DNA from 4 places in the Chryseobacterium sp. CFS2 genome. Region 2 is predicted to be linked to each of the others. Evidence: riboswitches for the same ligand, from Rfam matches in the RefSeq annotation. Region 2 holds a riboswitch; each other region holds the start of a gene.

The links. Region 2 has a riboswitch for cobalamin ahead of ODR02_RS02780 (T9SS type A sorting domain-containing protein). Riboswitches for the same ligand answer to the same signal wherever they lie in the genome.
Region 1: linked by a shared signal. The riboswitch ahead of ODR02_RS12610 (TonB-dependent receptor plug domain-containing protein) and the one ahead of ODR02_RS02780 (T9SS type A sorting domain-containing protein) in region 2 are both predicted to bind cobalamin.
Region 3: linked by a shared signal. The riboswitch ahead of metE (5-methyltetrahydropteroyltriglutamate--homocysteine S-methyltransferase) and the one ahead of ODR02_RS02780 (T9SS type A sorting domain-containing protein) in region 2 are both predicted to bind cobalamin.
Region 4: linked by a shared signal. The riboswitch ahead of ODR02_RS04065 (TonB-dependent receptor plug domain-containing protein) and the one ahead of ODR02_RS02780 (T9SS type A sorting domain-containing protein) in region 2 are both predicted to bind cobalamin.

Annotation. Positions count from the first base shown of each region.
Region 1 covers NZ_JAZHQU010000004.1:600,417-608,262, reverse strand. Annotated here, with positions in the region: gene ODR02_RS12615 (T9SS type A sorting domain-containing protein) at 1-1,189, shown strand, start outside; cobalamin riboswitch at 1,326-1,503, shown strand; gene ODR02_RS12610 (TonB-dependent receptor plug domain-containing protein) at 1,536-3,362, shown strand; gene ODR02_RS12605 (DUF5074 domain-containing protein) at 3,383-4,435, shown strand; gene ODR02_RS12600 (CCA tRNA nucleotidyltransferase) at 4,600-6,018, opposite strand; gene ODR02_RS12595 (nuclear transport factor 2 family protein) at 6,056-6,400, opposite strand; gene ODR02_RS12590 (L-threonylcarbamoyladenylate synthase) at 6,510-7,058, opposite strand; gene ODR02_RS12585 (hypothetical protein) at 7,149-7,745, opposite strand; gene ODR02_RS12580 (hypothetical protein) at 7,752-7,846, opposite strand, start outside.
Region 2 covers NZ_JAZHQU010000001.1:629,555-637,400, forward strand. Annotated here, with positions in the region: gene tpiA (triose-phosphate isomerase) at 1-471, shown strand, start outside; gene ODR02_RS02775 (esterase-like activity of phytase family protein) at 568-1,836, opposite strand; cobalamin riboswitch at 2,071-2,260, shown strand; gene ODR02_RS02780 (T9SS type A sorting domain-containing protein) at 2,325-3,431, shown strand; gene clpP (ATP-dependent Clp endopeptidase proteolytic subunit ClpP) at 3,759-4,445, opposite strand; gene dnaG (DNA primase) at 4,557-6,545, opposite strand; gene ODR02_RS02795 (hypothetical protein) at 6,671-6,991, opposite strand; gene tsaE (tRNA (adenosine(37)-N6)-threonylcarbamoyltransferase complex ATPase subunit type 1 TsaE) at 7,164-7,571, shown strand; gene ODR02_RS02805 (alanine dehydrogenase) at 7,639-7,846, shown strand, end outside.
Region 3 covers NZ_JAZHQU010000001.1:55,073-62,918, reverse strand. Annotated here, with positions in the region: gene ODR02_RS00305 (VOC family protein) at 1-206, shown strand, start outside; gene ODR02_RS00300 (hypothetical protein) at 256-798, shown strand; gene ODR02_RS00295 (hypothetical protein) at 1,008-1,748, shown strand; gene ODR02_RS00290 (sensor histidine kinase) at 1,815-2,837, shown strand; gene ODR02_RS00285 (LytR/AlgR family response regulator transcription factor) at 2,841-3,608, shown strand; gene ODR02_RS00280 (Lrp/AsnC family transcriptional regulator) at 3,627-4,088, opposite strand; cobalamin riboswitch at 4,284-4,469, shown strand; gene metE (5-methyltetrahydropteroyltriglutamate--homocysteine S-methyltransferase) at 4,648-6,951, shown strand; gene ODR02_RS00270 (helix-turn-helix domain-containing protein) at 7,111-7,846, opposite strand, start outside.
Region 4 covers NZ_JAZHQU010000002.1:132,897-140,742, reverse strand. Annotated here, with positions in the region: gene ODR02_RS04095 (SCO family protein) at 1-126, shown strand, start outside; gene ODR02_RS04090 (superoxide dismutase) at 313-987, shown strand; gene ODR02_RS04085 (hypothetical protein) at 992-1,360, shown strand; gene ODR02_RS04080 (MbnP family protein) at 1,549-2,379, shown strand; gene ODR02_RS04075 (cytochrome-c peroxidase) at 2,372-3,421, shown strand; gene ODR02_RS04070 (transporter) at 3,434-4,381, shown strand; cobalamin riboswitch at 4,474-4,658, shown strand; gene ODR02_RS04065 (TonB-dependent receptor plug domain-containing protein) at 4,768-6,801, shown strand; gene ODR02_RS04060 (YncE family protein) at 6,798-7,846, shown strand, end outside.

The DNA.
Region 1 (7,846 bases), on a different contig from region 2:
TAATGGAATAGTAAGTATGCATACCAGCGCAGGAGGAATTTATAAATGGAATGCAGCAGGAGGACTTGTACAGATAGGTTCTATTTCAAACGGATATCCGGCTGCAGGAAGAACTATTGTTTCGAATGACGGAACTAAAATATCATCTTCCATTACCAATACTGCAACAGGATTTAATGAAATATCAACGTATGATGTTGCTGCTGCCACTTGGGTAAACCGGGGCGGACTTGTTCCTACCGGATGGGACGGAAGTGTAAGCTCTACCTGGGGAATGACTACCAACGGAAATACAATTGTAGGGCTGGGGTTTCTTACTGCCGCGAATGCCCACGCTGTGAAATGGGATGAAGTGAACGGAATGGTAGATCTTGGAAGTATTGTTTCCGGACGCAGTTCAAGAGCAAATGCAATTAATGCAGCAGGAACAGTAATTGTGGGATGGCAGGATGAATCAAACGGTACGAGAAGCGGTGCAAAATGGCAGGATGGAGTAGAAAGTTTTATTACTGATAATAACGGGAATAATGTAGGGGAAGCAGGAGGGATTTCTGCAGACGGAAATACCATCATAGGAGCTGCAAATCCTAATCCCTATGTTTGGAATACTGTAAGCGGGCTCACGTATATCACCCATCCTAATGCTTCTTTCAGTTTCAAAGGGGGTGCAACAGGAATTTCTGCTGATGGGAAAAAAGTTATCGGATATTACAGAGCATTTGGTGCTCCTCCCATGTCCGGAGAAGGTTTTATCTGGACTTCTGCTACCGGAAGGATTAATCTGAATGATTATGCAGCATCCTTAGGAATTGCAACGAATGGGGTAACCATGGGACTTCCTCTGGCTATTTCACAGGATGGAAAGAAAATTGCAGGTTCAGGAACAAATGCTTCAGGTCAGATGATCGCTTTTTATCTGGATACTTCTGAATTTTTATCCGTCAATGACGCTGTAAAAGAGAAAAGCAGCATAGGTATTTATCCTAATCCAGTTGCTGATATTCTATATTTTAAAGGAACAGGAAAAATAGAGAACGCAGAAATTTATAATATGGTTGGACAAAGGGTGAAATCATTCAATGCTGTAGAAGGACAGATTGATGTTTCATCCTTATCAAAAGGAGATTATATTTTACAATACTCTGTGAAAGGAGGTAAAAAAGAGACTTATAAACTGATTAAAAAGTAACATATATAAATAGTAAAGTAGTGGGATGAATGGCTGTTTTCAATATTGAAAGCAGCTGTTCTTTTTTTGTTTCACCTCATAAGAAGACCTGCTTTTTAAGCATAAGTATGGTTTTGGGCGAATACATATAAAAAACTATCTTTGCAAAAATTTTGGTTTCCAGTATTTTGGAATGAAAAGGGAATCGGGTGTAACTCCCGGACTGTCCCCGCAACTGTAAATCGCAACAAAAGTTTCTGCAAAAAACCACTGTATAAAAACGGGAAGGAGCAGAATGCGAAAGTCAGGAGACCTGCCGGAATTATAATTAAAAAACATATTGCTTTCGGAGGAAAAGTAAAAAAGTATGGATATAAAAAGATCTTTAGTACTGCTTTTTTCATCGTATGGTTGCTTTCTTTTTGGACAAGAGAAAACCATCGATACTATTTATGTTTTCGACAACCAGATGAACAGGGTTAAACTTTTTCATCCTGTAAAAATAATTTCGGAGGAAGATGCCGAGAAAAACTCCAGTAATCTTTCGGAGCTTCTGAGATTTCAGTCGCAGGTTTTTATTAAAGAAAATGGTCGTGGTGCTGTTTCTTCACCTTCATTCAGAGGAACTACCGCTCAGCAGACAGCATTTGTATGGAATGGGATTAATATCAATTCCAGTTTTCTGGGACAGGGAGATATCAATAATATTGCTTTGTTCGGCTATGATCAGATCGGTATAAAAGCCGGTGGCGGAAGTGTGGTGTATGGAAGTGGTGCTATCGGAGGAAGTATTCACCTGAATAATACCCTTGATTTTAATAAAGGCTTCCATGGTTCTTTATTTTCAGAAGTTGCTTCTTTTAATACCTATAATAATTTTGTAAAAGGTTCTTACAGTAATGAAAGGTTCAGTTTTAAAGCTTCCGGAAATTATTCTGTAAGTGAAAATGATTATCAGGTAAGCGATCTGAACTATATTAACCGAAACGGAAATTATTACAATACTACGTTCAATGCAGGAGCTTCCTACAAGATAACGAATGATCATAAAATTTCATGGCAGAGCCAGTTTTTTGATTCTTCACAGCATTATCCTGTGTATGAAGAAACAGGAACAAAGACAAAATATAAGACTCAAAGTGTAAGAAGTCTTCTTTCGTGGGACTGGAACAAAACAAATTTCAGCAACTCCTTTAAAGCAGCGTATACGGAAGAAAACTTTCAGTATTTCGGTTCACTAAATCAACCTAAATCCAGTGGTGGAACCGGGAAAAATTATATCTTCAAAAATGATTTCAATTATTTCCTGAATTCAAAATGGAATTTTAATCTTATCGGAGAATTTCAGATCAATAAAGGAGAAGGGTACGCGAGTGGAATATCTGATGTAAGCAGAAATATCGGCTCAATTTCAGGATTGTTGAGGTATTTTGCTACGAAAGACCTGCGTTTTGAAGGTGGATTTAAGAAAGATTTTGTGGAAGATGTGAAGTCTCCTTTTATGTATTCATTCTCCGGAAAATGGAGTGCCTTGAAATGGTATGATGTGAGTCTTAACGTATCAAAGAATTTCAGATATCCGTCATTTAATGATATTTATTATGAACCGGGAGGAAATAAAGATCTGAGACCCGAAACTTCTACTCAGTTTGATATGACAAATGAGTTCAAAATGGGAGATTTCAAACTTACTTTGTCTCCTTATTATATGAATGTGACGGATCTTATTGTATGGCTTCCCACTGCTTTAGGCTACTGGCAGGCATCCAATATCAATAAATTTGAATCTTACGGGCTGGAATCCCAGTTGTCTTTCAGTAAACAGTTTGGGAATCATAAATTCAGAGCAAATGCAGGATACTATTATGCAAAATCTATTGATAAAGAAACGAAGATGCAGAGACCTTACGTTCCCATGCACAGAGGGACGGCGAATATAGATTATGAATATGGCTTCTTTAAATTTTTCGCACAGGGACTGCTGAATGGTATTACCTACACGACAAGTGATGAAAAAAGATCAGATGCCATAGATCCTTATTTTCTTTTAAATATGGGTGTTTCTGCAACCTTAGCCAAAAAATATACTTTAGGGTTTAAAGTGAATAATCTAACCAATACATACTATAAAACCGTTGCTTTCTATCCTTTACCGAAAAGAAACTATAGTGTGTATGCAGCAATAAATTTTTAACAAATAAAATTGAATAAATTATGAAAATAACTAAACTTTTAACTGTACTCTTTGCAGTGGTATTATTGTTTAATATCTCTTCATGTACAAATGGTTCTGACGAAATTGAAATCTCTCCGATCACTTATCAGAACGGATATTTTATCTCTAATGAAGGGAATTTTAACAGCCAGGGAGCTAAAGTAACATTCCTGACAAGAGATTTAAGCCTGAAGCAGGATGATGTGTACGGTTATAACAATAAAGAAATCCTTGGTGATGTTCTTCAAACGATTGGTCTTAACGGAAATAAGGCTTATCTTGTGATCAATAACTCAAACAAAATTGTTGTTGTAGACCGTTATACGTTCAAGAAGTTAGCAGTAATTACTGATCAGCTTGATAATCCAAGAGGAATTACTTTTGCGAATGACTTTATCTACGTTTCCAATACCAATTTCACAGCCAATACGAAAAGTGTAACGAAATATAAAGCTTCTGACTATTCATTTGTAAGTAAAATCAGTATGACTGACGTTTCTGATAAAACAGTAGAAGCAGGAGGAAATGTTTTTGTACAAAATGCTTCATCAGGATTTGGAAATAAGATTACTTATATCAATACTTCCAATGACAATAAAACTGAAATTACCGTTCCGAATGGTCAGATTGGAAATACAGTGTCTTATAAATCCAATGTTTACACAATTTCTTCAACAGCTACAGATTCTTACATCTATAAAATTTCAAGTACAGGAACTCTTACACCAGTAATTACACTAACAGGAATTCCTAGTGCAACCAACCTTCAGATTGATAACGATAAATTATACTTCAGCTCTTCGAATAAAGTGTATACAACAAGTTTAGCGACTCCTGTAATTCCTACAACTCCATTGTTAACAGCTGCAGATGGAGGTCCTTATTTTACGCTTTACGGATTTAATGTAATAGATGGAAGAATTTTTGCATCAGATGTTAAACAGTTTACTCAGGACAGTGAAATGGTAGTGTATTCAGCAACTACGGGTAGCAAACTGGGATCTCTTAAAACAGGAGGTCTGGGTGCTAACGGAACTTACCTGAATCCATAATACCTTACAGTATATAAAAATATAATTTTTTATTTTTTCATCATTTGTGTTTTTTTCCGGCCGGTTTCTTCGAAACCGGCCGGCTTTGTTTTCATCAGTGCACATAAAAAATCCGGCGGAATGGAACATTCCGCCGGATTTTTTATGCTTTTTATAAATTTACTTTATAATGTTAATCCCAGTTTCCCAGCCTCAGCAATAACAAACTTTGTGGCTTCTTCTTTTTCATTAGGAATTTCACCCTCCAGGATGGCTTCTTTGACTTTCTCTTTTAAGATACCAATTTCACGGCCTGGCTTAAGGTTAAACATTTCCATAATCTCTTCACCGGTAATAGGCGGCTGGAAATTTCTTACCTGATCCTTTTCTTCCACTTCTTTGATCTTTACCGCTACATATTCAAAGTTTCTTTTGAATTTCTCCTGTTTTTTAGAATTTTTCGTGGTAATATCTGCTTTGCAAAGGGTAAAAAGATCTTCAAGATTTTCACCTGCATCAAATAAAAGTCTTCTCAATGCAGAATCTGAAGCATCATCAGTAATCAGTGCAATAGGTCTTGATGAAAGTTTTACCATTTTCTGAACATATTTCATATCGCTTCCCAATGGTAATTTCAATCTCTGGAAAAGTGTTTTTACCATTTTTGAGCCCAAAAATTCATGTCCGTGAAAGGTCCATCCCGTTCCTTCTACAAATTTTTTTGTTGGAGCTTTTCCAATATCATGGAGCAGAGCAGACCAACGAAGCCACAGATTGTCCGTATTCACAGAAATATTATCCACAACTTCCAGCGTGTGATAAAAGTTATCCTTGTGGGTTTGTCCTTCCACTTCTTCCACGCCTTTTAGTTCAATCAGTTCAGGAATAATCAGTTTCATAAGACCTGTTTGTTCCATCAGTCTCAGTCCGATAGATGGTTTTTCAGAAAGCATGATTTTGTTGAACTCTACCATGATCCTTTCCATAGAAACAATTTTGATTCTTTCCGCTTCCTGTTGGATCGCTTGCAGAGAGTTCTCCTCGATTTTAAAATTTAAAGTTGAAGCAAAACGTACTGCTCTCATCATTCTCAATGGATCATCAGAATAAGTCTGAGCCGGTTCTAAAGGAGTTCTTAAAATTTCTTTTTCAAGATCTTCCACCCCGTTAAACGGATCGATCAGTTCTCCAAAGTTCTCTTTATTTAAAGAAATAGCCATCGCATTGATGGTAAAATCTCTTCTTTTCTGGTCATCTTCCAGACTTCCGCCTTCCACCTCAGGTTTACGGCTGTTTTCTGTATAGCTTTCTTTTCTGGCTCCTACGAATTCAAGCTCAAGTTCCTTATACTTGATCATCGCTGTTCCATATGTTTTGAATACGGAAACTTTTAATTTAGGATCTATACCCTGAGCTACATTTTGGGCAAGCTCAATACCACTTTGCTCTGTTACAAAGTCGATATCTGTAGAAGCTTTTCTGTTCATCAGAAGGTCACGCACATAACCGCCCACAATGTATACAGACTGGTTATTCCTTTCTGCTGCTTCAGAAATGATTTTAAATAGTTTTAAATTCTTATTTTGATTAAGATTAATTTTCATCGTTAATAATAGTGACAATTTCTACGCATGCTACCTATTAATCATAATGAGCATACATTTTACTAATTTTTCCGTCTTCATTAAAAAACATGACTTCAACAGCATGTTTATCCATAATCGACTTATAAAATAATGCTACTGAATCTACTCCCGCAGTGGAATGTATCAGATCAAAACGGAGATCAGGAAATTTTTCCAATGCCTTTTTCCAGTATTCACGGACGGCTTCTTTTCCTTTTAAAGAACTTTCCTTACCATCGGCAGCCATTGCAATCATGGGAGTTGTAATCTCAATATCATCCGAATAATGGGAGAGAATATCCTCTAAATCATGAGAGTTCCAAGTATTAACCCACATTTGAGCAAATTCCTGATGATTCATAGCAAATAATTTATGAGTTGAGTTTGCAAAGATAGAATTAAAAAAAAGAAATCCTGCCGATATGAACTGACAAGACTCTAAAAAAATTAAATATAAAGGTTCCGGATTTTTATTCCCGAAGAACTTTTATCCTGTTGTCATTCCATATTTTGATAACGGAAGAACCTGAGTATTTTGAAACTTTTTCTCTGTCTTCTTCTACCGCATAATCCACAAGGCTGATCATCTCTTCAGAAATATCAGAGAATTTCAACGGACTTTTCTCACCACTGAAGTTGGCGGAGGTAGATACCAAAGGTCTGTTCAGTTTTGTGATCAGTTTTTTGCAGAAATCATTTTTTACCAATCGGATTCCTATACTTCCATCCTCTGCAAGAAGTTCTTTCGGAAGACCTCTTGGATTTTCATAAACAATAGTTACCGGTTTTTCGCTAAGATCAATAATTTCCCACGCCATTTCAGGAACATCCACCAGATCCTGAAGTCTTTTCTCAGACTCAACAAGGATGATCATGGATTTATTTTTTTCACGCTTTTTAATGTCAAAAATCTTATTGACAGCTTCTATATTGGTAGCATCACAACCAATTCCCCAAATCGTATCTGTAGGATAAAGGATTGTTCCGCCGGATTTTAATATTTCGATAATATGTTCCATAATAGTATATGAGTTCAAAGAAAGGATAAAGGTAGAGAATCTGTGAATTTTAGGCAAACGATCACTAAGTAAATGGTAAATTTTTAAAGATTATAACCCGTGAAAGAATGAATTGAAATAAGTTGTACGTTTAATGGGTTCAACATATTCAGGGCATAGTATTTTTTTGAAATCCCTTTTGGTTAAGTGTTGAGAAAGCAATACAGGGAAATTCGATCTTGATCCTTCCTTAATTAAAGTATAAAGAATAGCATTGTTTTTAAAAAACACAATAGTGGTCTGTTCATGTTCTTTTCCTGGACTATAATTGTCACTTGGCTCGTTAAGAAAAATCAGATTGCCGGAAATCTTTGAAATTCTGTAATGGTGTCTTTTCCCATACTCAATAATTCTTTTTTTTGCTTCTTCTTTAGAAATGGCAAACGGAATTTCTTTTAAATATTTCTCAGTGAATTTACAGTACAAAACATATCCACTAGAGATAAACAAGCCTATAAGAATCGAATATTCTAAGCTATTATTAAGAGAAGGTGTTATATCTCTTAATAAAAATAGAGAAGCACAAACCATTACTGAAGAACCAAAATAGATCGTAATAGTGTCAAACTTATCATAGGAGCTTTCTTCAAAAACTAATTTTTTAGATTGAATACTTTCTGTGATATTTAAATTTTTTAATGATCTCATGGGAAATTAGGGCAATATTTTATTTCTTTTAGATTTTATAATTAAATAAAACGAACCAATCGTTAAACATAAAATAGAAGTTATCCATAGGAAATACCCTG
Region 2 (7,846 bases):
TCTGAAAGAAGACAGTATCACGGAGAAACAGATTCTCACTGTAACAGAAAAATCAAATTAGCTCTTGATAAAGGCCTTATTCCTGTTTACTGTAATGGAGAAACTCTTGAACAGAGAAAAGCAGGACAGCACTTTGATGTGGTAAAGAATCAGACTGAAGTGGCTCTTTTCACACTTTCTGCTGAAGAGATCAAAAAAGTAGTGATTGCTTATGAACCAGTTTGGGCTATCGGAACAGGAGAAACGGCAACACCTGAGCAGGCTCAGGAAATCCATGCACATATCAGAAGCATCATTGCTGCCAAATATGGACAGGAAGTTGCTGATGAAATTTCAATCCTTTATGGAGGATCTGTGAAGCCAGACAATGCAAAAGAAATCTTCTCTCAGCCGGATATTGACGGAGGTCTTATTGGAGGAGCTGCTTTGAAATTAGAGGATTTCTCTAAGATTATTGAAGGTTTTAACTAATATCAAAAAAAACAGGTCCCGGATTAAGTCTGCTCCTATTGATACATAAAAACGGCGGCATCTTCGATGCCGCCGTTTTCCGTTAAAAAAATCTAATTATTTAATATCGACTACATACATCGTTCCTTTATCGACCTTCCCTGTTTTAGGAAGAATCTTAGCTTTCGGATTTCCGTTTCCATCATCCACTACTCCAAAATCATCATCATTGAAAACAGCAAGTTTATTATTTCCCAAATAAACGATCCCTTCAAACTTATCATGCTCATACCCCAGTTTTGCAACAAGATCAACAGCCAATGTTTTGGTCACAGCTTTTATTCCGGCAGTGGTAATTTCATCCCATGAGCACTGTTCCAAAGCTTTTCCATTCACTTTCATACCGTCCACAGCAGTAATATCTGTTCCGTTTACATCCGTTGCATTGCTCAGATTGATTCTGTATACTTTTTTAATTCCTCCCTGGGAACCAAAATTTCCGTCTCTTTCGATCACTAAAAATTCGTTGTTACTTAACGCCGTAATATCACAAACCGAATCCGAAGCACCTCCATCCTGTTTATATAAAAACTGCTTGGTCTGCCCTGTAATAATATCAAATGTGACAATTCTCGTTAAAGTAGTATTGGTTGCCAATGCCTTGCTTGGTACCAGCATCATCGACTGTATGGTTCCTACCAGCGTTCTTCCGTCCGGAGTAATACACAATCCTTCCATCCCTCTGTTGGCCCTTCTTTTGGCTAAAACGGCAGGTAGTTTTCTGGATCCGGTATTTACACCTATCGGGCTTATTCTTTCCATTTCTACTCCCTCTGCACTGTAATGCACAATATGCGGTCCGTATTCATCGGAAACCCAGAATGTACCGTCGGCTGCTGCTACAATACTTTCACTGTCAAGACCGTACTGATCAGTACCTAAAACATTTCCGGAAGCATCATAAGCAATTTCTCCTGTACTTCCCATTCCTACAGGATTTGGAAGACCTGTAATAGGTTGTCCTGATGGATTTTTAAGCTTAATATATTTGATAACCTCTACATTCCCGTCAGCATTAATTTTAAAATGCATAATCGTTGGCGTAAAGTTAGGTGCTAAGAACTTTTTTCCATTCTGGAAGTCGGTATTTGGACCTCTGTCTGTAATGACATAAAATTCACCTTTTCTTGTAGGGTGGGCTGCGGCTCCGGAACCAAATCCGCCGTTGATAACATCCACTCCGTTAATCGTAGCCAGTTTTGTAAATGGAAACTCCTGAGGAAGTTTGGAATAATTAATATCCTGATTCATTATTGTTGTGTCATCATCACTTTTACATGAGGCCAATACTGCCAGTACTCCAACAGACCATAGTAATTTTTTCATATGCTATTTTATGGCTGCGAATGTATAAACTGATTGTAAACTGATCTTGAATATAATGATAATTGTATTTTAACATTAGAATCTACAAAATGAATTGAATATAAACAGAAAAATTCAGGATTTAAAAATAAAACAATAACAATACAATCAAATCATTAAACAATATTAAAATCAATTTTTTAAGGATATCTGAAAAAAAATAATTCACAAAACAGACTCATCAATTTATATGATATATTTGCAGCGTTTTAAGGCTGAACAATGTTCATTAATAGGGAATCAGGTGAGAATACTATTCAAATCCTGAGCTGTACCCGCAACTGTAAACTGTTTAAACTTATAGCATAATAATCCACTGGAGGGAAATCCGGGAAGGAAGCTGTAAGATGTGAGCCAGGAGACCTGCCTTAGAATACTGACTTCAGAGAAAGAATTGTTTCTCCCCCTGAAGATAAGTTTCGGGAATAAAACTTTAAATTAATGATATCATGAGGAAAATTTATCTTTTTTTCTTACTGCTTTGTATACAGCTCTTGTCGGCCCAATTTACAGAAAACGACATTAAATTTTGGGTAGGAACCGGTTCTAAAAAGGCCTATTTCATTGCAGATTTTAATGACAGCAGTACTCCCAATTCTTATGCATGGGGATACCGTTTTGATGGCAATGATTTATTGATGGAAGATCTTATCAATGCAATTGTGGCAGCAGAACCCCAAATGAACGTTGATATTCCCACAGGATATCTTTCTATTCTTAATTATAACCATCATACATCCACCATTGATGACAGCTGGATAACATGGTCCGGATCCAGTGCATCCGGCATGACATGGAACAACGGTGTAGGCTATACTCCTTTAGCGGACGGAAAATGGTATGGAGTTTCATATGGCATTGATCATTATGACATCCCTCCTTCTCCTCCTGTTCCGGCTTATAGTTCTTCATGGTTTACTCCCTCTCAGGTTACTCATTGGGTAGGAACCGGAAATAATAAAAGTCTCATAGTTATTGATTTTGGGACAGACAATGCCAATGGAAATGCCAATTCTTTTGTTTTTGGAATTAAATATAACGGAAGTATAACTGCAGAGCAGGCTCTACAGCTGGTTCAGACTCAGATTTCCTATTTTAATTTTACATCAGCGAACAATCAGATTTCTAACTTATCATTAAATTCATTTACCGGGAATACTTCCGGATCGGACAGCTGGAAATTGTATAAAGGAAAAGATTTATCAAGCTGGCAAATGAAAGCAAATCTATCTCAGGTTCAGCTGAGCAATAACGATTGGTTAGGATTAAGCTTCGGACAAAGAAGACCATTTACTCCAACTGAAGCACAACTGACATTGGGTACTTCATCAGTTACAAAGAAAAAATTCGGCATTTATCCAAATCCGGCCAGTGATTTTATTCAGATTGAAACTGATGAGAAACTGAAAGAAGTGAATATTTATTCTGCTACAGGACAGAAAGTAAAGACTTCCCAGCTGGCGAAGGTTAATATTCAAGCCTTGCAGACAGGAGTTTATTTTGTTGAGATTAAAACCAATAGAGGTTCTGTGATATATAAGATTGTTAAAAAATAAAGAAAAGTGCCTAATTGTTATTTCTTAAAGAATGCGTGTAGAAAACCACCCCGTCAAAAATTCTTTGAATTTTCGCCACCCCTCCAAAGGATGGGAATTTTTACGTCTTTAATTGAAATCTGGTCTGGATTGTAGATTATTTCTGAAGTATTTCTTCATGAATAATTGCGGCTGGATTCCTACGGAATGACAAACTTTATGTATAAACCATCATTTCAATTGTGTCGTTCCGCAGGAATCCACCCAGTCAATACAGTTTAAATCTATAATAAACCGAACAAAAAAACCGCACCTATTGGGTGCGGTTTTTTATGATTTTACAATCAATTATTTTTTCTCTGTAGATCTTTGAAGAACCTCATCTACCATTCCGTAGCCTTTAGCTTCTTCAGAAGTCATCCAGTAATCTCTGTCAGAAGATTTCTCTACCCACTCGTAAGTTTGTCCTGAGTGATGACCGATGATTTCATAAAGCTCCTGTTTCAATTTCAACATCTCTCTTAAGTTGATCTCCATATCAGAAGCAACTCCCTGAGCACCTCCTGAAGGCTGGTGGATCATTACTCTTGAATGCTTAAGCGCAGAACGCTTTCCTTTTTCTCCGGCAACCAATAATACAGCTCCCATTGAAGCAGCCATCCCTGTACAGATTGTTGCTACATCCGGCTTAATGATCTGCATGGTGTCATAAATACCTAAACCTGCATATACGCTACCACCAGGAGAGTTGATGTAGATTTGAATATCTTTTGAAGGGTCTGCACTTTCTAAGAATAAAAGCTGTGCTGTAACGATGTTTGCTACCTGATCATCAATCCCTGTTCCCAGGAAGATAATTCTGTCCATCATCAAACGAGAGAAAACGTCCATTTGAGCAACGTTTAATCTTCTTTCTTCCATGATGTACGGAGTAAGATTCGTTGGGCCATACATTCCCATATACTGATCGGTAACCAAACCGTTGTTTCCTAAATGTTTTACAGAGAAATCTCTGAATTCTTTTTTAATGTCCATATTTCTATTATGTATTATTTTTAACTATTCTCGAAGTTTAAATTACAATATTTATTCCTAAAATTTTATAGGACTTTTTGTCACAGAATATCAAAAAAACTGACTTAAAAACTATCTTCTTCTATCTCCATAGATTCCTTTGATAGGCGAATATTCGATGATATTACTCAATCGCATTGAAGCTTGTTTCAATAAGGTGATTTTCTTGATAAGTTCATAGTACTTTACTTCATCAGTATCCCTGTACACATCCAGCTCCTTATCTGTTTCGGTGATTAAATAATCAATATATCTGTATTTATGCAATAAAACATCTCCCTTGATCTGATCTGCCACTTTATCCCCGTAATTAGGTGGATAAATATTTCTGGAAGCCCAGTTTTCAAGCTCATCCAACGGAATTAAAGCATCTACAACCTTCGTGGTAATCTCTTCATCCATAAAAGATACAAAAAAGTTTCCACTTCTCAACTCATCTTTTTGAATTCCTTCTCTCACCTGAGTGATAATGATTTCATTGCCTTTAACTAAAAATGCATACTGCTCTTCTTCAAAATGATGAAGTATTTCTTCAATTACTGTAATCTGATATTCTTCACCTTGTTCATTTCTACGTTTCAGAATAATATCCCCAAATGCCAGCATGTGTTCTACAAGCTTATTCTCCATGAACAATACATCATACAGAAAAGGATCTTCTTTTTCCTGATTCAAAGGAACAATCTCCATCTTGGGAGCGGCTGCTTTCTCCTTCTGCTGTTGCTGTACATGATGCGTCTGATTCTGCGTAATCTGCTTCTGAACATCCAGTTCATTGAAAAGACTCTGCTCGGAAAGTCCGAATTTGTTGGAAACCTCTTTAAGATACACCTCTCTTTTCAGGGCATTCTGTACAAAAGAAACAGATTTAACAATATCTCTGATGGCTTCAGCCTTTTTGATAGGATCATTTCCGATATCCTTTAAAAGAATTTCCGCTTTAAAGTCGATGAAATCCATCGCTTCATTTTCGATATACTTTTCAACGTATTCCTGCGGATGTTTTCTGGCAAAAGAATCCGGGTCATCTCCATCAGGGAAAAGTAACACACGGATATTCATTCCTTCAGTCAAAAGCATATCAATACTTCGGAAACTGGCTTTGATACCGGCATTATCACCATCAAAAAGAATGGTTACGTTTTCCGTAAGCCTCTTAATCAGTTTGATCTGCTCAGTAGTTAAAGACGTTCCGGAACTTGCCACCACATTTTCAATTCCGGACATGTGAAGTGAAATCACATCCATATATCCTTCCACCAAAAGACAGCCATTCTTTCTTGAAATGGCCTGTTTACTCTGGTTTAATCCATAAAGGACATTGGATTTATGATAGATCTCCGTTTCCGGCGAGTTGAGGTATTTTGCAGTCTTTACATTATTCTTAAGAATCCTTGCTCCAAAACCTAAAACCCTTCCTGAAAAACTATGTATCGGGAAAATAACCCTTTCCCTAAAACGGTCTACCCCTGCAGGTGTATTTTCAGGAAAAATAGAAAGTCCGGATTTTTCAAGAATTTCTTTGGTATATCCTTTTTCCAGTGCATACGCTGTGAAAGCATTCTTTTTCTCCGGAGAATATCCCAGCTGGAATTTTTTGATAATATCGTCCTTAAGCTCTCTTTCTTTAAAATAAGAAAGACCTATACTTCTCCCTTCATGATCATCCCAAAGAATCTCCTGAAAATAAGTATTGGCTACTTCATGAATCTTATACAACAGATCTTTTTCGGTCTGTGCATGTTTTGCTTCTTCAGAAATTTCACGCTGATCTTCCTCAATTTCAATTCCGTACTTTTTGGCAGCGTGGCGAAGTGCTTCAGGATAGGTAAAGTTCTCAATTTCCATAAGGAAAGAGATGGCCGTTCCTCCCTTTCCTGTTGAGAAATCTTTCCAGATCTGCTTACTTGGTGACACCACAAAACTTGGAGACTTTTCTTCATGAAACGGACTGAGTCCTTTAAAGTTAGACCCTGCTCTTTTCAACTGCACATATTCACCCACAATCTCTTCAACGCGGATTGTGGAGAATATCTTATCAATGGTCTGTTTGGAAATCATGCTGTAAAATTAAGTATTTTATGGAGAAGTTGGAAGGGTTCTAGGAAGAGAGTCGGAGGGTTTGAGAGTTTGGGAGTTTTGGGAGTCGTGTTGTGTTTGGTTTGAGAGTGTTCGAGATAAGAATTTCAACATTCGATTTGCCAAGTTTTGGGGTTTGAGAGTACGTATTGAGCTTCCAGCCTCCAGCTTCTGGCTTCCAGCTTGCAACCTCTCATTTCCAGATATACGAATTCGGTTTCAGATTTGTGATGTAGGTTTCGAGTTGATGGTTTTAGCATTTGAAGTAAGAGTTTCAAGATTCTATTTACCGAGCTTTGTGGGTTTGAGAGTACGAATTGAGCTTCCAGCCTCCAGCTTCTGGCTTCCAGCTTGCAACCTCTCATTTCCAGATATACGAATTCGGTTTCAGATTTGTGATGTAGGTGTCGAGTTGATAGTTTTAGCATTTGAAGTAAGAGTTTCAAGATTCTATTTACCGAGCTTTGTGGGTTTGAGAGTACGAATTGAGCTTCCAGCCTCCAGCTTCTGGCTTCCAGCTTATAATTTCTAATTTCTAGCTTCTAACCTCTCATTAAAGACTCATAAATCATTATTTTTGCAAAATAAATTTGGTAATATATGCAATTCACTATAGATAAAATTGAAGACTGGCAGGAAGTTGTCGACACCATCATTCCGGAATTAAAACATAATATCCTGTTACTAAAGGGAAATCTGGGAGCAGGAAAAACCACTTTCACTCAATTCCTGCTTAAAAGTATGGGCAGCAAGGATGAGGTAAACTCTCCTACCTACTCTATTGTGAATGAATACAATACGGAAAAAGGAAAAGTATACCATTTTGATCTTTACCGCTTGAAAAACATTGAAGAAGTGTATGATATCGGAATTGAAGAATACCTGGACAATTCTTTTTTATGCATCATCGAATGGCCGGAAGTGTATGAAGAGGAGCTTTACGGCCTTAACTACCACGCAATGAGTATTGTGAATACGGGTGAAAAAAGAGAAATTTCATTCGATTAAATATTATGTATCTTTGTTCATTAATTGAGTGTAAAAAACAATCTGTAAGACATAATTTAATTTAAGGATGAGTACAAATATTTTTACTCCTTTCACAGAAGAAGAATTAATGCCGAAAGAGGAAAAATTGGAGGTTATAAAAAAGGGAAAACAGTTCAGTATTGGTATTCCTAAAGAGACCTGTCTCAACGAAAGGAGAACCTGCATCACTCCTGACGCCGTACAGGTGTTGGTAGAGCACGGCCATGAGATCATTATAGAAGCCGGGGCCGGAG
Region 3 (7,846 bases), 570 kb from region 2:
ATAATATCATCTGGTTAGACTGTGTCGACAACTATACCCATTCTGAAACCTGGTTACAGCTTACAGTTCCCGATGTAGAAGCAGCAACCCAATATTTGCAATCAAACGGAGTGGAAACCTGTGATGAAATTGAAGAACTTCCTGAAGATATGCACTGGATTACAGATCCGGCGGGTACAGTATTTAATTTGCAGCAAAAGAAATAAACTAAGGTATTTTTAATATCTTTAGCCATCAAATTATTAAAATATTCCCATGCAGACGAAACCATTCACTTTTATTGTAACACTCTTTTTTCTGGTAGTAAGTGTAAGTGTATTTTCTCAGAAAACGGCTACCTTAAATTCTTTATTGGACAAGAATTCAGAATTTATATTTCCGCAGACTCCCGATAAAATATCAAAAGCACTGAACATAAAAACTGTTTTTTATGAAGATGCCAATGAAGAAAAATATGCAAAATGGCCAATGAAGACAGGATTAGAACTCTATTGCAGTCTGGGTAAAGATCATGCGGTTAATGAAATGTTTTTTACCACTTCAGACAACAAACCTGTAGTCGTTGAAGGACTGCCTTTCGGTCTTATCCTGAATAAAAGTACATTGCAGGATAGTAAAACAAAGTTCGGTAAATACAATGCCAAGACGCAAAAGCTGGGAGCAGACAGTGAATTTCCTGGAGGATCAAAATTGGTTTTTAAAAAAGGAAAACACTATGCAACATTGCTGTTTGACAATAAAAATCTTCTCAAATCATTAGGCCTTACAACTGCGCTTATTGATCCGGCAGCGAATTAATGAATAGAAAATCATAATCATAGTAAATCCGTTATTCTTTGACGGATTTTTTTATTTACCGGAAGGAGAGTGGTTGATAAAATATACTCAACGGGAAAAATCCTTCATTTATTTCTTTATTTCCTTAGTTCATTGTTTTCTGATTGAATGGTAAACAGGGTTGCCATAGCTTTGACCTATCAAAAACAAAACAAGTAACAAATAACATTATGAACAGGGAATTAATTTTTTTAAGAACATTTGCCTTTACAGCAGTCATTGGAATTGTATTTTTAACAGCTTCCGCCTTTAAAACAAACGGAAATCAGAAATTTACTGAAATAGATGTGGAAAGAATCAATATTGTAGAAAAAGACGGTACGGTAAAAATGATCATTACCAATGTGGATAAATTTCCCACAGGGGAAGATAAAATAAATGGCAATCCTACCAATAAAACAAGAAAAAAACGTTCAGGTATGCTCTTCTTCAATGAAGACGGAATTGAATGTGGAGGCTTTATTTATGACGGACAGAAAAATCAGAACGGCCACAGTTCGGGATTGTCTCTTACCTATGATCAATATGATGGTGATCAGGTCATGCAGATTTTAACCCAGGATTATAAGAAAGGAGATAAGAGAGTGGTGTCAAGCGGACTTTATTTTAATGATCGTCCATCAAAAGAATCACAACTCAGAACGGGACAAATCATGGCAGAATTGAATCAGATAAAAGATCCGGAAGCCGCTCAGAAAAAATACAAAGAATATGAACAGCAGGGACTGATTGGAGGCGCACCAAGAATGATGCTTGGAAAAACCAAAGATGAACATAACGGACTGTTCTTATTTGACAGTAAGGGGAAGCCAAGAGCCAGATTCTGTGTTGATAAAAATAATGAAGCAAAACTAGACTTTTTAGATGATAACGGAAATGTTACCTCATCATTTCCCGAAAAGAAAAAATAATAATACAAAAAACAGCCCTGTAAAAATATAGGGCTATTTTTGCAAAAATAACCTCTTATAAAACTGATGAAAACCATTTTGAAACAGATGCATCAAAACAGATACTTCCTTCTGTTCATTCTGTTGTTTGCCTATGTACAGTCTATTCACACCCGTATAGGAATAAGACGAACACTGGACTGGTATATTTTCACTCCTGAAGCGGCAGTTGTTACCCTTATTAGTGCCTGTATCCTGTTTTTTGTCATTGATTTTTTCATTAAAAACTGGCAAAAGTCATCAACGTTTAGTGTAGCAGAAATGCTGAAAATATTCAGTTTTTCCCTATTAACCTACCTTTTGGTGATGAAAATAATTGGTTTTTTGATTGCTGTTGCTTTTGGAAAAGTGGAGAAAAATTTCAATCAGGAAGTTGTTATTCTTTCTACCTTTTCAGATTTGATAGGAGGGTTTATTTATGGAAGTTTTTTCCTCGCATACCGTTACTACAAAAAGAATACGGAATATCAGAAACAATTGGCTCTTTATGATCATGCCCTGTCTGAAAGTAAAATTAATCAACTGAAAACACAGCTTAATCCTCATTTTTTATTCAATAATCTCAACATTCTGGATCAGTTAATAGAAGAAGACAAATACAAAGCATCGGATTTCCTCAATGAATTTGCAGAGATATACCGTTATGTTTTAGAGGTTTCTGATAAAAAGACCGTGTTTGTAGAAGAAGAACTGGCATTTGCAGAGAAATATTTTAATCTGATACAGTATAAATATGGAAGTGCTTATTCATTAAAAATAAATCATATCAGATCATCAGGGAGGATCATTCCGCTTTCCCTGCAATTGCTGCTTGAAAACGCCGTTCAGCATAATCTGGGAACAGCTGTAAATCCTGTTTTGATCACCGTAGAAATAGATAAAGAAATCACCGTTTCCAATACCAGAATACCCAAGCGAAACAGTAAAAAGACTTCAGGAAGAGCACTCAGTAATCTTAAGGAGCAATATACGCTGTTAACGGATCGGCAGGTAGAAATTATAAAAACAGAAACAGAATTTTCAGTAGTCATTCCCATAATTCCAGCATAAAATATGATAAAAGTTGTAATCATCGAAGACGAAATTCCGGCAAGAAACAAATTAAAACGTTTCATCAGCGAGCTGGAAAGACCCGTGGAAATTGTTTCGGAAATAAGTACTGTAGAAGAAGCCATTGCTTTTCTTAAAAACTCAACGGTTGACCTGATTTTTTCTGATATTGAATTATTAGATGGAAATGCCTTTGAAATCTATGATCAGGTGAATATTTCATGTCCGGTTATCTTCACTACCGCGTATGACAGTTTCTGGATGAATGCTTTTGAAAGCAACGGGATTGAATATCTTTTAAAACCATTTTCGCAGAGCCGTTTTCAAAAGGCTTGGGATAAATTTATTCTATTGGGAAATACAGCATCAGAGCCGGAGGATGTTTGGGTAAAACTTCAGCAAATACTAAATAACAGCCCTGTGGAGAAAAGCTATAAGAAACGATTTTCGGTCAGCTCACATCAGGGAATCTATTTTATCAATACGGAAGACATTACTTTCTTTGAAGCGGAAGAAGGGATTGTCTTTGCTTTTGATACAACAGGAAAAAAACACCTGTTGAATGAATCTACTCTGAAAGAAATTGAAACCCAGCTCAATGCTTCAGATTTTTTCAGGATCAACCGCAGTGCACTCGTCCAGAAAAAGCATATTGAAAGAATAGAACGTTACAATAAGAATACACTTTCCGCCCAGATAAAAGGTCAGAAAGATCATCTTATTACAAGCCAGAGCAATACATCTGCTTTCAGAAAATGGATTGAAGAATAAAACCGGTTTCCTGTTCAATTAAATGGTAAGTCCATGGTTGTTTTTCACTTCAGCCATGACAAATGTACTGTGGGTACTCCCGATGGAATCTACAGATCCCAGTTTATTAAATACGAAATCCTGGTAATGTTTCATATCTCTTACCTGAACTTTCAGAAGGAAATCAAAATCTCCGGAAATATTGTAGCATTCGGCAACTTCTTCAATCTCCAGAATTTCTTTTACAAAGTCATAGCCTACAGATCTGTCGTGAATTTTAAGCTTGATTTGGCAGAAAACGGTAAATCCACGGTTGAGTTTTTCAGCATCCAGAACGGCTGCATATCTTTTAACAAACCCTTCCTGTTCCAGCCTTTTTACTCTTTCAAAAACCGGTGAAGTAGAAAGGTTCACTTCTTTAGCAAGTTCTTTAACGGTCAGTTTGGCATTTTTCTGGAGCAGCCTGAGCAGCTGTAAATCCTTGTCATCGAGTTGTTCCACAGAATATTATTCTTTTAAATGATTAAAACAATCAAATATATAGAATTATATGCTTTTATTTTTATTTTTAAAAGTTTATTTTGCTTAATTTTTACTTATTTATTGTGCTTTTATTCTGTATTGCTAATTTTACACAAAATTAAAAACTTTTACTGGAAGCAATTGTTAAAGGTAAAAGTACAGTTCTTTATAGATACTTCATCAAACAGGAAAGGTTTTACTTAAGGTAGATTAATAGGGAATCGTGTGCAAATCACGAGCTGTCGCGCAACTGTAAGTAACACACCAAAAGTTTCTGTCTTTGTATATCCACTGCCAAAAGCGGGAAGGATGACGGAAACTGTTACAAGTCAGGAGACCTGCCTTTACTGAATTGACAATGCTTTCGCGGGCTGAAGCTTTTGGGTCATACAGATGATAGATCAGATTCATGTATTTTTCTTTCTGAAGGAAATGCACTGTCTGCTATGTCATTACTTTCCTGAAACTTTTTCCGCTAAAACATAACGAAGCATTTTAAAGCACTTTCCTATTAAGTTTAATTAAAAAGTTTAAAAAAATGCAAACTCACATTCTGGGCTATCCGCGTATTGGTAGCAAAAGAGAACTCAAAAAAGCCTGCGAACAATATTGGTCAGGTAAAATTCTTTTGGAAGAACTTCTGAATACAGGGAGAACTCTCTGTAATCAAAACTGGAATATTCAGAAAGAAGCCGGCATAGATCTTATCCCGTGCAACGATTTTTCCTATTATGATCAGGTATTGGATATGAGCCTTGTAGTAGGAGCAATTCCTTCACGTTACCATGAGGTGGTGCTTAAAAAGAACAACTCTGAGCTGGATCTTTATTTCGCGATGGCAAGAGGATACCAGAAAGAAGGGTTGGACATTACAGCAATGGAAATGACCAAGTGGTTTGATACCAACTATCACTACATTGTCCCGGAATTTTATAAAAACCAGCAATTTAAATTAAGCTCAGATAAAATTTTCAATGAATTTTCCGGAGCGAAACAGGCGGGTATCAATGCAAAACCTGTAATTATAGGGCTTGTTACTTATCTGTTATTAGGAAAAGAAAAAGAAGAAGGATTTGATAAACTGGATCTGGCTGGAAATCTTCTTTCTGTATATACGGAAATTTTAACCAAACTTCAGGAGCAGGGTGCTGAATGGATTCAGTTTGATGAACCTTTTCTGGCTCTGGATTTAACTGAGAAAGCAAAAGAAACCTATCTTTCTGTGTATTCAGAAATAAGAAACCGTTTCCCGAAACTGAAATTCATTGTTGCCACTTATTTCGACGGATTAAAAGATAATGCATCGCTTGCTGTTTCACTTCCGGTGAATAGTTTGCATATCGATTTGGTTAGAAATCCGGAACAATTGGATGATATTCTGAATCGTATTCCGGAAAACCTAAGTCTTTCGTTAGGAGTAATTGATGGCAGAAATATCTGGAAAAATGATTTTGAAAAGTCATTGTCTTTCATCAGAAAAGCTGTTGACAAATTAGGCTCTGAAAGGATTTTGATTGCACCGTCATGTTCATTGCTTCATTCTCCTTGCGATCTTGATTTTGAAACGAACCTTAACCCTGAGATTAAAAACTGGCTTGCTTTTGCTAAACAGAAAGTAGAAGAAGTGGTGACGCTTAAAGAACTGGTATCAGGAACGGAAAAAGAACACATTCTTGAGGTATTTGAAGAAAATAAAAAAGCCATTGAAAGCAGAAGAACCTCTTCTCTTATCCACAATGATCAGGTAAAACAAAGATCAAATGCGGTCACTGAAAAGGACGCACAAAGAATAAATGCCTTCAAAACCCGTAAAGAAGAACAGCAGCAAGTCCTGCAGCTTCCTTTGTTTCCCACTACAACAATCGGGTCATTCCCGCAGACAACAGAGGTAAGAAGCTGGAGAGCTAAATTCAAAAAAGGAGAACTTACCGCGGAGCAATACGATATTTTATTAAAAGAAGAAACTCAGAGAACCATTCGCTGGCAGGAAGACATCGGCATTGATGTATTGGTGCATGGAGAATTTGAGCGTAATGATATGGTGGAATATTTTGGAGAACAGCTGGAAGGATTTGTGTTCACCAAAAACGGATGGGTACAGAGCTACGGAAGCCGTTGTGTAAAACCTCCTGTGATCTTTGGTGATGTTTCCCGCCCGACTCCTATGACGGTGTATTGGTCTCAGTATGCCCAATCTCAAACGGAAAAATGGGTAAAAGGAATGTTGACGGGTCCTGTGACGATTTTACAGTGGTCTTTTGTACGTGATGATCAGCCTCGTTCAGAAACGTGCAAGCAGATTGCGCTGGCAATCCGTGATGAAGTAGTGGATCTGGAAAAAGCCGGAATCAGAATTATTCAGATTGATGAACCTGCTATCAGAGAAGGGCTTCCTTTAAGAAAAGCAGACTGGCAGAATTATCTGAAATGGGCGGTTGAAGCTTTCAGAATTTCAGCAAGTGGAGTGGAAGATGCTACACAAATTCATACCCATATGTGTTATTCAGAATTCAATGATATTATTGAAAATATTGCGGATATGGATGCAGACGTGATTACTATAGAATGCTCCCGTTCTCAGATGGAACTGCTGAATGCCTTTGCAGATTTTAAATATCCGAATGAAATTGGTCCCGGAGTATATGATATCCACTCACCAAGGGTTCCGTCAAAAGAAGAAATGATTGAACTGTTGAGAAAAGCACAAAACGTAATTCCTGCCAACCAGCTTTGGGTAAACCCGGACTGCGGACTGAAAACAAGACACTGGGAAGAAACAGAAAAAGCTTTAATAGCAATGGTAGCTGCCGCTAAAGAAGCCTCAGTAGAATATGCACTTTAAAAAACTTTAAAATAATTAGATTCAATAATTCAGGTCGTGTCATGATTTTATGGCACGATCTGTTTCTTTTTAAAGGGTTAAAATGGGAGTGAGAGATACGAATCCATTCATTTTTATATTCTATTTTTGCATCCGGTTATATTTTAAAAGAGATCTAAGTTATTTGGCCTGTAATGTACTGGGTGGATAGCCAAACTGTTTTTTAAATGCAAAAGAGAAATGGGATAAATTTTCAAACCCCAGATCCAGATAGATGTCAGAAACTGATCTGCCTTTTTGGGTAAGCAAAAAATGAGCTTCTTTCAGTCTTCGAAGCTGCAGCCATTGTCTTGGAGGAATTCCAAAAATCTTTTGAAAATCTCTTTTAAATGCAGACAGGCTTCTTCCCGTTAAATAAGCAAAACGCTCTACATTGACATTGAAATGAAAATTTTTATTCATAAAAGCTTCGATATCTATTTTATAAGGTTCAGAAAAATCGAATAAAATATCCTTAAGGCCGGGATCATGATTAAGCATGAGAAGTAAAGCTTCCTTTTGTTTGAGACGCAGAAGCTCTGTGGAAGAAGGAAGATTCTCATAAGCGAGCAGAGAATACATAAAGGCTGTTAATGCCTTTTGATCCGGTTTTATGAAGGCCGGGATATTATCTTTTTTCTCTGCCTGATATCCGTATTCACGGCTGAAATCACGTAAGATGGCTTCGTCAAAATAAATGGTTACAGTTCTTATTTCACCGTCTTTAGGTGGATATTTTGCAAATTTTAATAAACGGTTTTTCCTTGCAGAGTAGAGTTCTCCTTCTTTAAATATCGTCTTTGTAATCCCGTCATTCAGCTCCATTTCTCCGGAAAGAACAAGTCCCAGACTGTGAATCCGTGAAAACTGTTCACCT
Region 4 (7,846 bases), on a different contig from region 2:
ATGCCTATTCTGTATTATTCAGGATTGAATTATGAAGATCCGGAAGGTAAAACACCTATGCTGACCGGAAAATACCATCCGGACAGAGAAATTCTGATTGAGGATATTAAGAAATTATTGAAATAAGGGAGATGGGAGCACGAAGCTGGAAGCTGGAAGTTCTTCCAGACGATAAAGCTATAGCGGTTTTTAGATCGCTATAGAAGTAAATAGAAGTTGAAGGATTTATACTTTAATGCCAATTACTTCCAGCCTCCATCTCCCATCTTCCAGCTTAGCAAAAAACATTGTTCAACCATAAACAAAAACATTATGAAGATTTTGAAAATAGCTGCTGTAACTGCAGTTTTCGCGGCCCAGTTTACACTGGCTCAGTTTAAGCAGACTCCTTTACCATACGCTTATAATGCTTTGGAAGGGAATATTGATGCCCAAACGATGGAAATTCATTATTCAAAACATGCGGCAGCGTATGTCGCTAATCTGAATAAAGCAATTACAGGAACTCCACAGGAAAAAGAAACGTTGTTTCAGATTCTTTCCAATGTTTCAAAACTGCCCGCTGCAGTAAGAAATAATGCAGGAGGACATTACAATCACGAACTGTTCTGGACGGTTCTTACTCCTCAGAAGAATACACAGCCTTCTGCAAAATTGGTAAAAGCCATCACTGAAACTTTTGGAAGTATGGATGCTTTTAAAGAAAAAATGGCTAAAGCAGGAGCAGACCGTTTTGGATCAGGATGGGCATGGCTTTCCGTAGATAAAAATGGAAAATTGTTCGTTTCTTCAACCCCTAACCAGGACAATCCTTTGATGGATGTGGTGGAAGAGAAGGGAACTCCTATCTTCGGAATTGATGTCTGGGAACATGCGTACTATTTGAAATATCAGAATAAAAGAGCAGACTATCTTACCGCGATCTGGAACGTTACCAACTGGAAAGAAATCAGCAGAAGATATGACGAAGCTTTAAGCAAGAAATAATCTGATGAAATTATTTTACAGCATACTTTTTACTTTTTACATGGTGCTAAGACCTTTAGTGCCTGTGATAGAGTATGCTGTAAATTATGATTATATCGTTAAAGTTCTCTGTATTAATAAATCCAGGCCAGAGGTTCACTGTAACGGAAAGTGTTACCTGAGTAAAGAATTGGCTAAAACCAATGATTCAGAATCTTCACCTTTTCAGAAACTCAAAAGCTCAGGACCTAAACTCCTTGATACCTATATTCTGCCTGAAACTGCAGAGATCATTACTGCTGAAAAACAACCGTTTTTCAATTTCAACTTCACTTATGAAACAGCCTATTCTTTTCTGTTTCTTACCCATATTTTCAAACCACCGGTTTTTTAAGTTAAACGATCACTATTCAACCACAAAAGTCACAAAAGCACAGATAAATAAAAATGCTTAAGTGTTCTTATTGTGCATAAAAATTACCACTTGATATACCTTAAGTGTAAGAGCTTTGGTGCCTTTTGTGGTAAAAAAAAGAATGTCTTCACATTCAACAATTATCATTCAACTTAAAAAAATCAACAATGAAAATTTATAAATTTTTATCACTATTCTTTATTGCCTTTACTTTATTCTCTTTTGTAGCCTGCGAAAACAGCAGAGATGATGAAAATCCACAGGATACTACGCCCGGAAAACTTCAGATTAAATTTGAAAACGGATTTAATAATGTAGGAGATATTGTCCTGAATCAAACGGTTCAGACTTCTTCTAATGGACAGAAACATAATTTTTCTGCTTTAAAATATGTAATCAGTAACATTTCCCTGATAGACGAGAACGGGAATGAATTTAAATACAATGAAAACAACCCTGATAAAGGTGCTTTCATCGTGGATCAGGCTGATGCGGTAGCCGGAATTATATACCTCAACCTGGAGGGTATTCCGAAAAATAATTATAAAAAAATAAAATTCGGATTAGGAATCAGCCAGAAAGCTTACTTATTGGGACAGGACGGTCAAGCTGAATTCTGGACAAAAGCCAAGCAGAAAGGGATGTCATGGTCATGGGCAGCCGGATATGTTTTTGTAAAACTGGAAGGAAAGTATGGAGCAGATTCTCCATCAAAGGAATTCATGAATCATACAGGAAATATGGGAAATACTACGGAAAATAATACCCCTGATCTTTATCGTGAAATTACTTTGAATCTTCCAACAACAGCCAGAGTAACAGGACAAATTCGCCCTTCTGTTCATATTCTGGCAGATCTGAATCAGTTTTTGAGTGGAGATAAAGCGCTTACCCTTACCGCAACTAATGATATGCTGATGGGTTCAAATCAACATCTGGTAGACGTTACCAATAACCTTACAAAAATGTTTAAAGTAGATCACGTTCATAATGATTAATTTTTTTGTAAAAACAATACTGGTTCTGGGTGTATTTCTGCTGAGTTGTATTTCCTGTTCAGATGAGGTGATACAGCCGCTGGAAAATGATGAAGCATATAATCTGCAGTTTCCTTCTTATTTCCCTGAAATGACTTTTGATAAATCAACGAATCCGGTGACAAAAAACGGTGTAGAATTGGGAAGAAAATTATTCTACGAAGGAAAGCTTTCCCGGAATAATACCATTTCATGCGGTTTCTGCCATATTCAGGAAAACGCTTTTACCCATCATGGGCATACTGTAAGCCATGGGGTAGATGACAGAATTGGAATCCGAAATGCTCCACCCATTCAGAATATGGCCTTTTTGAAAAGATATATGTGGGACGGTGTCATTCATAATCTTAATGAACAGCCCATCAGCCCTATTACAGACATCAATGAAATGGACAGTTCTATACCGGAAGCTATTTCAAAAATAAAAGATGACCAGAAGTATAAAAAACTTTTCAGGGAAGCTTATGGAGATGAAACGATTACAGGAGAAGGAATTCTAAAAGCGCTGTCACAGTTTATGGCTTCACTGATTTCTGCAGATTCAAAATATGACAGATTCAGACAAGGAAAAGAGCAGCTAACTTCAACAGAATCTCAGGGAATGGCTTTGTTCGGTCAGAAATGTGCCTCTTGTCATAGTGGAGAATTATTTACCGATGAAAGTTTCCGCAATACAGGAATGTATTATAACACCGAGTTCAAAGATGCAGGACGCTACAGAGTTACTCTTAATCAGGTAGATTGGATGAAATTCCGTGTTCCGAGTCTGAGAAATGTAGAATATACAGCACCTTATATGCATGACGGAAGATTTTACACCTTAGAGGCGGTACTTAATTTCTATTCTGATCAGGTAGAAGATAATCCCAATCTGGATTCGCAGCTGAAACAGAATGGGCATATAGGTATTGCTATGAACAGTCAGGAAAAACAGTCGATCATTGCATTCCTGAAAACATTATCAGATAAAAGTTTTATATCCAATCCAAAATTTGCAGAATAATTTATAGAAAACATGAAGAAGATTATAGTAATAATAAGTTTAATCCTGTTTGGGCAATATCAGGCAAAAACCATCAGAGATAGCGCATATATAGCTCCGGACAGCTTTAGCAGATTTGATTTTGATGATGATTGTGATGCCTGTGGCTGTGCTGCAGGAAACGGTTCTTCCGGCTTTGAGTCTTTATTGAATCCACAGTTTATCGGAATCAAATACTTTGCCCAGCATTACAAAGCAAAAGAAAACCTATTTGTGAAAGATCTTACACAGGATCAGTATTTCAATACCTTACAGCTTTGGGGAAAGATTCCTTTAACTAAAAAACTGAGTGTATATGCAAGTCTGCCATTCCATTTCCATGAAAAGAAAACCCAACAGGGAGATATCAAAATCAATGGAATCGGGGATCTTAACCTGATGGGAATTTATCAGCTGATGAGTTCTAAAGATAATTTTCACCACTTAAGCGGAGGGTTGGGTGTGAAAATCCCTTTGGGGAAATTCGATGAGAAAGGAGCTTCCGGCGTTAATCCGAGTTTTCAGCTGGGAACCGGAAGCTGGGATTATCAGGCCGCTTTGAATTATAAGTTTCAGAAAAATAAAGTGGCTGTGTTGGTGAATACAGATTATACCATCAAAACGGAGAATAAGAAAAATTACCGATTTGGAAACCAATGGAATTATGCTGCAACAGGTTTTTATCAGGTTGCGGGGAATGAAAAATCTATTTTTTCTGTAAAAACGGGAGTTCAGGGAGAGGTTTATGCTCAGAATAAACAGTTCAATGAAGCCTTGCCTAATACTGCAGGAAGTGCTTTGTATGGGAAATTGGGTTTTGAAGCTTCTTACAAAAGGCTGAGTTTGGGAAGTGAACTCATGCTTCCTATGTATACCCATCTGGCAGGAGGTGATATCGAAGCAAAATCAAGATTCAGTATTTTCCTGAATATTGGAATTTAAATAAAAACCCTTTTGAAAATCATGTTAAAGCTCCTTCGGGAGCTTTAATTGTTTATGAATCATTATTTTAATTGGGGGTTAGGAATAATTTTTTATCTTTGCCGGAATTTGGTGAGCCCTAAAAAGCTCTTAAAAGGGAATCCGGTGAAAATCCGGAACAGACCCGCTGCTGTAAGCTCCACACCAAGGTTTTTGAAGAATATATCCACTGTTTTTTAATGGGAAGGATTTCAAAAATGGAGTAAGTCAGAAGACCTGCCAGAAAATAATCGTTTGACGCTTTCGTGGAATAAAGCTTAGGACATCAATGATTCTGTGCAGTGACAGCTGTGCTTTGTCGTTGCTTTCTTATATCCATTAGCGTCTTCATTATCCTAAATGAGCTAATGGCGGCAAAACAAACTACTTCTGCAATTCATAAAGCTGTTTTCACAATACTGGTGATCACATCTCAACTTTTATATTCTCAAAAAAAGAAAAATGACACTCTGAAGGAGGAATCCATCAAGGCGATTAGTCTTTATAAAAAGAATTTTAAAGAAATTATTCCGGCACAAACCCTGCAAGGTGAGCAGCTGGAAAGACTGAACAGCCATTCAGTTGCTGATGCTTTGCGGTATTTTTCCGGAGTTCAGATCAAAGATTATGGAGGGTTAGGTGGTTTGAAAACCATTAATATCCGCAGTATGGGAAGCCAGCATGTAGGTGTTTTCTATGATGGAATTCAATTGGGAAATGCTCAAAACGGGCTGGTAGATCTCGGGAGATATTCATTAGATGATCTGGAAGAAATATCATTGTATAACGGGCAGAAAAGTGAAATTTTCCAACCTGCAAAAGACTTTGGCTCTTCGGGATCGATCTATCTGCAGCCCAAGACACCCGTATTTAAAGGAACAAGAAAAACCAATCTCGTTATAAGAGCAAAAAGTGCGTCCATTGATCTTTTCAATCCATCATTCCGTTTGGAACAAAAAATATCAGACAGAGTTTCTGCCAGTTTCAGTGGAGAATTCATGCAGAGTGACGGGATTTACAGATTTCGGTATGCCAAGAAATATCCCGATGGCCAGCAGGCTTATGATACCATCGCAAAGAGACAGGATTCAGATATCAGGGCAAAACGTTTTGAAACGTCTATCAATGGCACTTTAAATAACGGAAGCTGGAATATCCGTGGCTACGGTTATATTTCAAACCGTGGGATGCCGGCCCCTATTGTTAACGGCCGTTTTGGTGGAAGAGGAGCGAGACTTTCTGACGAAAATTATTTTGTACAGGCCAATCTGAGAAAAAAACTGTTCCCAAAATTTGAAACACAGCTGAAAGCAAAATTCGCCTACGATTATACTCATTTCATGGATACGGTTCGTTCGCAGTCTATTATTCATACCGATAATACCTATATCCAAAGAGAGCTCTATCTTTCCTCATCCAATATCTATTCTATCACACCCAATTGGGATGTGAGTCTGAGCGGAGATTTTCAATATAATAATCTTGATGCTAATCTTGATAACTTTTCTTATCCTACACGCTATACCACATTGGTGGCATTGGCAACAACCTATCAGTGGAACAGGTTCAAAATTCTGGGAAGCCTTTTAGGAACTTTTACGTTTGAAGAAGTAAGAAAAAACAAAAGACCCGGAGACAGCAGAGAATGGACACCAGCCGTATTTATGAGTTATCAGCCTGAGATCATTCCTGAGCTTACACTTAGAGCTTTCTATAAACGAATTTTCCGACTTCCCACTTTCAATGATTTATATTATACCAATATCGGAAATACCTATCTGAAACCGGAATTTACCAATCAGTATGACGTAGGATTTACTTATCAGAAGAATTATACCAACCATTTCTTTAAAAGCTTTTATGCTAAAGTAGATGGTTACTACAACAAAGTACAGGATAAAATTGTAGCGGCCCCTAATGGAAGTATGTTCCGCTGGCTGATGATGAATCTTGGAATGGTTGAAATCATTGGAGCGGATGTGAATATTCAGACTGAAATGCAATTAGGAAAGGTAAAGCTAAGGCCATTGCTCTCTTACACGTATCAAAGCGCAAGAGATATAAGTGATCCGGAAGATACCTTTTATCGTAATCAGATTCCTTATACCCCATGGCATAGCGGATCATTCAGTTTGATGGCAGATTATAAAGACTGGAGTTTCAATTACAGTGCGATGTATGTAGGAGAAAGATATGATGTGAATCAGGACAATATTCAATACAATTATGTGCAGCCCTGGTACACTCACGATCTGTCTGTTCAGAAAAAATTCAATTGGGCGAATCACCAATTTAAAGTGAGCCTTGAGATGAATAATATTTTCAATCAATACTATGATGTTGTCATCAATTATCCGATGCCTGGAAGAAATTTTAAACTTATTCTAAACTTCACCTTATGAGAAAACTAAACTTTTATTTTTTATTTCTGGTATTAGCTTTTCTTACTTCATGCCGTACAGATGATATTATTGTCCGTCAGGAAGTGGTAGAAGGACTTCCTTCAGAAAATACAGCAATAAAAGGTTTTTACATGCTGAATGAAGGGAATATGGGAAGCAATAAATGTACGCTGGATTTTTTTGATTACACCAAAGGAACCTATTACCGGAATATCTATGCTGAAATCAATCCGAATGTAGTAAAAGAGCTGGGAGATGTAGGAAATGATATCAAAGTCTATGGAAGCAAACTCTATATCGTAGTCAATGTTTCCAATAAAATTGAAGTGCTGGATGCCAAAACCGCTAAACGTATTACTTCCATTCCCCTGCAAAACTGCAGATATCTGGCCTTCAAAGACGGGAAAGCTTATGCCAGTAGTTATGCCGGACCTGTAGCCATTAATCCCAAAGCACCAAAAGGAAAAGTAGTGGAGATTGATACCACTTCTCTTTCTATTCAACGTGAGGTGGTGGTGGGATATCAGCCGGAAGAAATGGAAATTGTAGGCAATAAGTTATTTGTTGCCAATTCCGGAGGATACAAAGCGCCCGATTATGACAATACGGTTTCTGTAATTGACCTGAGCACTTTTACTGAAATCCAAAAACTAAATGTTGCCATCAATCTTCACCACATTAAAAAGGACAATTATGGAGATCTGTATGTAAGCTCAAGAGGAGATTATTATAACGTTCCTTCAAGCCTTTATTTAATTGATGCAGCCACAGGAACTGTTAAAAAAGATTTCCATCTCTCAGTCAGTGAAATGACAATCGTTAATGATAAACTCTATTTCTACGGAAATGAATTCAACTACAATACCCACAGCTATAAAAAAACATTTGGAATCATTGATGTGAAAACAGAAGAGATTATTGCCAACAAAATTTTTGACAAAGAATACGAAACTGCCATTAAAACACCTTACGGCATAGCAGTAAACCCCATCACAGAAGATATCTACATCACAGATGCCAGAAATTATGTATCCATGGGATTTGT